3 regions of the Pseudovibrio sp. Ad13 genome follow, and region 3 is predicted to be linked to each of the others. Evidence: predicted binding sites of a transcription regulator. Region 3 holds the regulator's gene; each other region holds the start of a gene.
The links. The regulator LexA, encoded in region 3, represses DNA repair genes until DNA is damaged. The targets are predictions, from matches to a motif close to TGTTCNNNNTGTGTTCNG.

Region 1 (2,269 bases), on a different contig from region 3:
ATTCGCGCACGACCTGGGAAAAATACTGAAACGCCTGAAGATCATCTTCCGGCACACCGTCTCCTTGCGCGTACATCCTGCCGAGCTTCCAGGCTGCCATAGCCTGTCCGTTTTCAGCAGCGTAGCGAAGTGGAGAGAGTGCCTTGTCTTTTTCACCGGAGTAGTAAGCGCGGGCCCCTTCCCTTAAGGCTTGCTGAGGTGTGACATTTGCCATCTGATTGACGGCAGCCATTGCACTTGCGCTTTTGTTGGTATCCAGAGCATGTGCACTGTTGAGTGCGAGAAGGGTAAGAACCGAGGCGCAGCTCAAGCTTGTTACAAGACGCGTCAACGCATTGTGGTGCGTTCCCATTTCATCTTTAAACAGAGCTTTTATCAAAGTGCCTCACTTGACCACTGCCTACTTGTCAGTGGTTCTGACTTCTTATCTTTTCATACCGTCGTTGTGTGATCAGGCTATGAAAGGAAAAAATGTCAATTTTGTTTCCAAAGGTGACATACCTTCAAATTGTCACAAATGATCTTACAAATGCCTAGCTTTCTATCTGATTGACAAAAATCCTACACAGTTCGACCATCTCTCAAACATGGACAAGGCAAACTATCCAATTTGCCATTCATGAACCAGTGTCAGTTTCCACCATTCGGGTCAGCGCAAAATGCTGTTGCATGCTCGCAACAATCTGCAGCAGATGACGTAACTGCCGTGTGCATGTCCGGTGTAAAGTTTTGATCACAGGCCTTGGGGCAATCACAAATGCTATTTGTATTTTCGCCGCGAATGGCGCATATGGCATCAGATGCCCGCTTTTGGTGGGGTTCGGCACATTCAGGTAAGCGAAAAGGCGTATGTCTGGCGCTTACCCACAAGGAACAAGAGTAGAACTCCGGCAGATCTTTGCCCTTTTCTCTCAGTCCTGCAAGACTGCCGTTTGATTCGAGACTATTTAAGCGCAAGACCAAAGAGGTACGATGAGCACGCCTGATGATCTGTTTGCAGATGTTACCAAAAGCATGGATGAGCTGACATCCTCTTCTGGCAGCACTGAAAAGAAACAAGCACCAGCTGCAAGCGCACCGACCTCACCTGCAAAGCCATCATCCGCAGGCAAGGCCGCTCCTGTCGGTGCTGAGGGTGATTACACCGCAGCTGACATTGAAGTGCTTGAAGGCCTGGAGCCTGTGCGTCGCCGTCCGGGGATGTATATTGGCGGCACGGATGAAAAAGCGCTGCACCACCTGTTCGCTGAAGTGATTGACAACTCCATGGATGAGGCCGTTGCAGGCCACGCCAGCTGGATTGATGTCTCCCTGGGCGATGATGGCTATCTGACCATTACAGATAATGGCCGCGGTATCCCGATTGATCCGCATCCTAAATATAAAGACAAGTCCGCGCTGGAAGTCATCATGACGACCCTGCATGCCGGCGGTAAGTTTGACAGCAAAGTCTATGAGACCTCTGGTGGTCTGCATGGTGTGGGTATTTCCGTTGTAAACGCGCTCTCCGAAGAATTGGTCGTTGAGGTTGCGCGTAACCGCAAGCTGTATCGCCAGACGTTCCGTCGTGGCCTTGCTGATGGCGGCCTTGAGCTGGTTGGGGATGTTCACAACCGCCGTGGCACCATGGTGCGGTTTAAGCCGGATGCGGAAATATTCGGCAAGACACTCAAGTTCAAACCCGCCCGTTTGATGAAGATGGCGCGTTCCAAGGCCTACCTGTTTGGCGGTGTGGAGATTCGTTGGCGCTGTGCCAAGACTCTTGCCGATGAAGCCAATGGAGTGCCTGAGACTGCGACTTTCCATTTCCCTGGCGGCCTGAAGGATTATCTGGAAGAGGCTCTTGGGAAAGAGCGCCGTGTTACTGACGAAGTTTTTGCAGGCCGGACACAGGCGACAGGTAAGCATGGCTCAGTTGAATGGGCTGTTGCCTGGTTTGCTGGCGACGGGTTTGTCAACTCTTACTGTAACACTGTTCCGACACCTGAAGGTGGCACGCATGAAACGGGCCTGCGCTATGCCCTGCTCCGCGGCCTGAAGGCCTATGGCGAGCTGATTGGCAACAAGAAGGCTTCCATTATTACGGGTGACGACGTTTTAACGTCAGCAGCTGGTATGCTTTCCGTGTTCGTGCGCGAGCCTGAGTTTGTTGGTCAGACAAAAGACAAGCTGGCCACGAATGAGGCAACCCGTATTGCTGAAAACGCCGTCCGCGATGCGTTTGACCACTGGCTGACCGCTTCTCCTAATCAGGCAAACAAACTGCTTG
Region 2 (2,269 bases), on a different contig from region 3:
AGAAGGTTGCGAAGGTGTGGAACAGGAACGACCCGATCCCAATTATGGTCAGCAGAGCGATGAGAACCAAAGCTGCGTTATCTTGTGTGTTGGTTTGCGTTGAATGCGTTTTTTTTTCGCTGCTGTGTGCGTTCAACCAGATTTGAAGGGCAATCAGCGCGGCAATGATAAAAGCAGCGTTGCTCACTGCATTGAGTGGCTCAGACCAGAATGCAGCGGAGGTGCGCTCGCAGTATTGGTTCAGGTGTCGATTCCAATCCATGAGCCCTCCAAGCTGGTACCGCGTTATTTCGTCGTATTTTGAAAGATCACTGTACCGTTCAACCAATGGACCCGACTAGCCCTCAAAACCTTCTGGAACTGAGCCTGCCGGTTCATTCCTGACGCGTTCGCCAGAGCTTGTTGCAGGTGGTCTTTGTGGATCAGCATGGGGAGCTGGTGGCATGATGCTTTCAGCAAGCGATGCCTGAGGGTGATAAGTTTCTGCTTGAGTTGTGCCACAGTGCCGAATTCCTCTGTGCGGCTGGGAAACACAGCAACCAGATTCTGCTCAGTTCCGACCCGCTCCGCGCGCTCTATGAAGGATGCGGCTTCTGCCTGCCAGCCCGCTTGCAGAATAGCGCCGGGTTGGATGAGCAAAACCCAGTTGGAACGGGTGCACCGTTTGAGCCCTTCTGCCATAGCAGAGCCAGATCTCGCAGTGGTGCCAACGAAATCCGCACCGCTGGCATCTGCCACGATCTCTGTCCCATCAGATGAGCCTTCGTCGGTGATAATGACTTCTTTCAGGATGCCTTCTGCAGAAGCCGGGACCAGAGCGGACAGGGTGAGCACCAGCCGGTGCTCGCTGTTATAGGTGGGAATAAGTGCGCTAATCATTCCAACAGCTTACAGTGATTTGCCTTAGCTTTGGAAAGTAAAGGCTTGCAAATCCAGATATTTTGAGCAATGTTCCACTTATGTTCTCATAAGAAGATGAAAGTGCATGCCCCATGTCAACTGCACAAAATCACAGGGCCGAAACTGAGGCCGCTGATCCTTTGGGATCTTCGCTTCCGGTCAACATGACAGGTCGGGGCCGTGCGGCACATTACAACAAGGCTGGCCGGTTTGAGGCGGAAAGCCGGGAACTGATGGATGACGGCTGGGGAACAATTGATGAACTTCCGCCGATCAAGACAGAAGTGCAGATTGAAACTGCACGGCATGTGATCACCAAGAACAGCTCTCCTGACCTGCCTTTTGATCGCTCGATCAATCCGTATCGGGGCTGTGAGCATGGCTGCATCTACTGCTTTGCGCGGCCAACCCATGCGTATATGGGCCTGTCGCCAGGGCTGGATTTTGAAAGCCGCTTGTTTGCCAAGCCCAATGCAGCACAGGTGCTGGAGCGGGAGCTGGGTGCATCCTCTTATCAACCCAAACCCATTGCGATTGGCACCAACACTGATCCCTATCAGCCGATTGAACGCACGCACAAAATCATGCGCGATGTTCTGGAGGTTTTGAACAAGACGGGCCATCCGGTGACCATTGTCACCAAGTCAGCGCTGGTCATGCGGGATATCGATATTCTTAGCGAAATGGCAGAGCGTAATCTAGCAAAGGTGGCAATTTCTGTGACCACGCTGGACCGGAAAATCGCGCGGAGCCTTGAACCGCGCGCGTCTACGCCACCTCGCCGTTTGCAAGCGATCAAGGCACTGTCTGATGCGGGTATTCCAACCGCTGTGCTGGCAGCTCCGATCATTCCCGGACTGACGGATCATGAACTTGAAAGCATTCTTGAGGTTTGTAAGGAGCATGGCGCAACAGAGGCCAGTTACATTTTGCTGCGCCTTCCTCGCGAGGTTTCTGAACTCTTCAAGGAATGGCTTTTGCGGGAGGCTCCGGGCAGTTACCGGCGTGTGCTGAGCCTTTTGCGTTCCATGCGTGATGGAAAAGACTATGACGCTCAGTGGACGCAGCGCTTCAAGGGTAAAGGTCCTTACGCTGACCAGCTGGCAAAGCGCTTTCAGCTGGCGTGTAAGAGCAAGGGTTTATCCTCGCGTTCACTAAAGCTGTCCTGTGACCATTTCATCAAGCCAACTTGCGGCGGTGTGCAGCTTTCATTGCTGTAGACGAGGCGTGTTTTGATGCTTGAAAGCTGCTGGGCTGCATGGCAATGAGGGGCATGTCGTATTTTGCAAACTCCCTCTTTGATATCGCCTTTCCGGATGCGCCTGACCTGCGCTTTGAGCGCTCTGTTGAGCAAGACCTGCAAGGGCGG
Region 3 (2,269 bases):
ATGGTGCGTTTCGACTGACGTCCTCACGTATGTCGTTTGCTGCTGACAGCCTGTTGCGCGCTGGTGGAGTTTCGGCGGGTTCGTTCAAGCAACACAAGGTGAGGGCTTCAGATCGGTCCTGTGATGATCGCGGCTGTGTGATTGAGATATTCCCTCAGCAGCCTGCAGAGGGAGGGAGGATAAGCTCTGCGCCGATCCTGTTGGCACAGTCCAAAGTGGCTGATGTTTTGGAGGCTGACTGCCATCTTGCCACCATCGTCATCACGCAGGTTCAGGCGCCTCCGGCTTGCCGGGCTGAGCTGGTTATTGACCAGAAGGTTTTCGGAGAGCGCGGTTCAGCTTACATCTGGCTTTCTGTTGGTGCTGAGGGCGGGGAAAGAATAAAAAAAGTGCGCTGGGCATATGATGCTCAGCGCAGGCCTTGGAATCCGAAATTGCCTCAGGCAACCAATGATTTAATAGCGGCGGAAGAGCGCAATCATCTTGCCTTGCACGTGGACGCGGCCCGGGCCGAAGATGCGAGTTTCGTAGGCGGGGTTGGCCGCTTCCAGCGCGACTGAGGCGCCTTTTTTGCGCAGGCGCTTCAAGGTTGCTTCTTCTTCATCAATCAGCGCCACAACAATCTCGCCGTTATCAGCCGTGTCACCACGTTTGATCAACACGGTATCTCCATCGAAGATACCGGCATCGATCATGGAATCGCCTTTGACTTCCAGCGCATAATGCTCGCCGCGACCCATCAGATCAGCAGGCATTGCGATGGTATGGCTTTGTGTCTGGATTGCTTCGATTGGGACGCCTGCAGCAATGCGGCCCATGACCGGGATTTCCAGCGTTGGCACTTCGTCTGGTGATGTGGTGCGTGGAGGTGGCGGCGTTGCTACTTTCTTGCTCAGGGAGCCCTCAATCACCTCAGGTGCAAAGCCTTTTTCCTTAGCGGCAGGCTTCAGGCCCGGAGAAATGGAGTCTGGCAGTTTGAGGATTTCAAGTGCACGAGCTCTGTTCGGCAAGCGGCGAATGAAGCCGCGCTCTTCCAGAGCTGTGATCAGCCGGTGAATGCCGGATTTGGAACGGAGGTCCAGCGCGTCCTTCATCTCATCGAAGGAGGGCGGAACACCGGCTTCCTTCAAGCGTTGATGGATGAACATCAAAAGCTCGTGTTGCTTCTGTGTAAGCATCTTTTATCCCCGTTCGCTCCTAAGGCGCTGATTGAAAGTGAGCGGTCATTCCTGACCAATCGCAGTTTTGTAATTCCAAGAAGCTGAAAGACTTCAACTTCTGCGATTGGAAGGACAAAACACGAACGTACTCTACCTGTTCTCATTGTGTTCTGCAATGGGTTTGTTGAGGTTAAGCCCTGCTAGAACTGGGGGATTTGGTTTCTGGTGGGTGAGTGGGCAGGGGTTGCCCACTTCTGATGTCTGGATTTAGCGTAGCTTGAGCAGGTCCACTTTTTCACCTGCCTTTGCAGCTGGTGCGTGTGGTGGACGAATGATCAGGGCATCTGCTTTTGTCAGCAAGGCAAGCATGGAAGAGTCCTGTTTGCCAAACGGTGTTGCTATCAGATCTCCGTGTTCGTCTGTGTCCAGACTGGCGCGCAGGTAGTCCTGGCGCATATCATTTGTAGGCAAATCATCTGCCAGAGTTGCTTTGGTAACGCCTTGATTTGTCACAGAGACCGTGCGGCCTAACATCTTGTCCAGAAGCGGGCCGAGGAAGAGGAGTGCGCATACAAGGCTGGAGACTGGATTGCCAGGAAGGCCGAGGACTTTCATCGGGCCAAGGGCACCGGCCATGAGGGGCTTGCCCGGGCGCATGGCGATGCGCCAGAAGCCTAGCTCCATGCCTTCAGCGCCCAGTACGTCCTGAATGAGATCGTGGTCGCCAACAGAGGCACCGCCGAGTGTCACCAGTACATCGGCTTTTGCTTCAATAGCCTGTTTCACGCGTGCCGTGATTTCCTCAGGCTGGTCTGGTGCAATGCCCAGCATCATTGGCGTTCCGCCACAGTTTCTGACGAATTCTGCGATGCCGACTTGATTGGACGCTATGATTTGATTCGGACCTGGTATCTGACCTGGCTCTACGAGTTCATCACCATTTGCGAGGATCGCAACAACCGGTTTTTTGCGTACTGGCAAGGCTGCGTGGTTCATGGCGCCTGCAAGCGATAACTCACGGAAGCCGAGTGGCGCGCCTGCCTTCAGGAGGGTCTGACCTTCTTTGAAGTCGAGGCCTGCTGGGCGGATGAACTTACCAACAGAAACGG

Region 1: parE (DNA topoisomerase IV subunit B) is a predicted target of LexA. The motif match lies at 870-887, and genes of this name have one in related genera.
Region 2: PsAD13_RS08475 (PA0069 family radical SAM protein) is a predicted target of LexA. The motif match lies at 950-967, and genes of this name have one in related genera.

The regions. Positions count from the first base shown of each region.
Region 1 covers NZ_LMCC01000013.1:410,242-412,510, reverse strand. The annotation lists gene PsAD13_RS15500 (tetratricopeptide repeat protein) at 1-379, opposite strand, end outside; gene parE (DNA topoisomerase IV subunit B) at 973-2,269, shown strand, end outside.
Region 2 covers NZ_LMCC01000005.1:364,485-366,753, reverse strand. The annotation lists gene PsAD13_RS08485 (ceramidase domain-containing protein) at 1-262, opposite strand, end outside; gene PsAD13_RS08480 (glycosyltransferase) at 286-879, opposite strand; gene PsAD13_RS08475 (PA0069 family radical SAM protein) at 1,065-2,120, shown strand; gene PsAD13_RS08470 (ribonuclease HII) at 2,174-2,269, shown strand, end outside.
Region 3 covers NZ_LMCC01000015.1:68,000-70,268, reverse strand. The annotation lists gene PsAD13_RS17465 (ComEC/Rec2 family competence protein) at 1-560, shown strand, start outside; gene lexA (transcriptional repressor LexA) at 456-1,178, opposite strand; gene glp (gephyrin-like molybdotransferase Glp) at 1,428-2,269, opposite strand, start outside.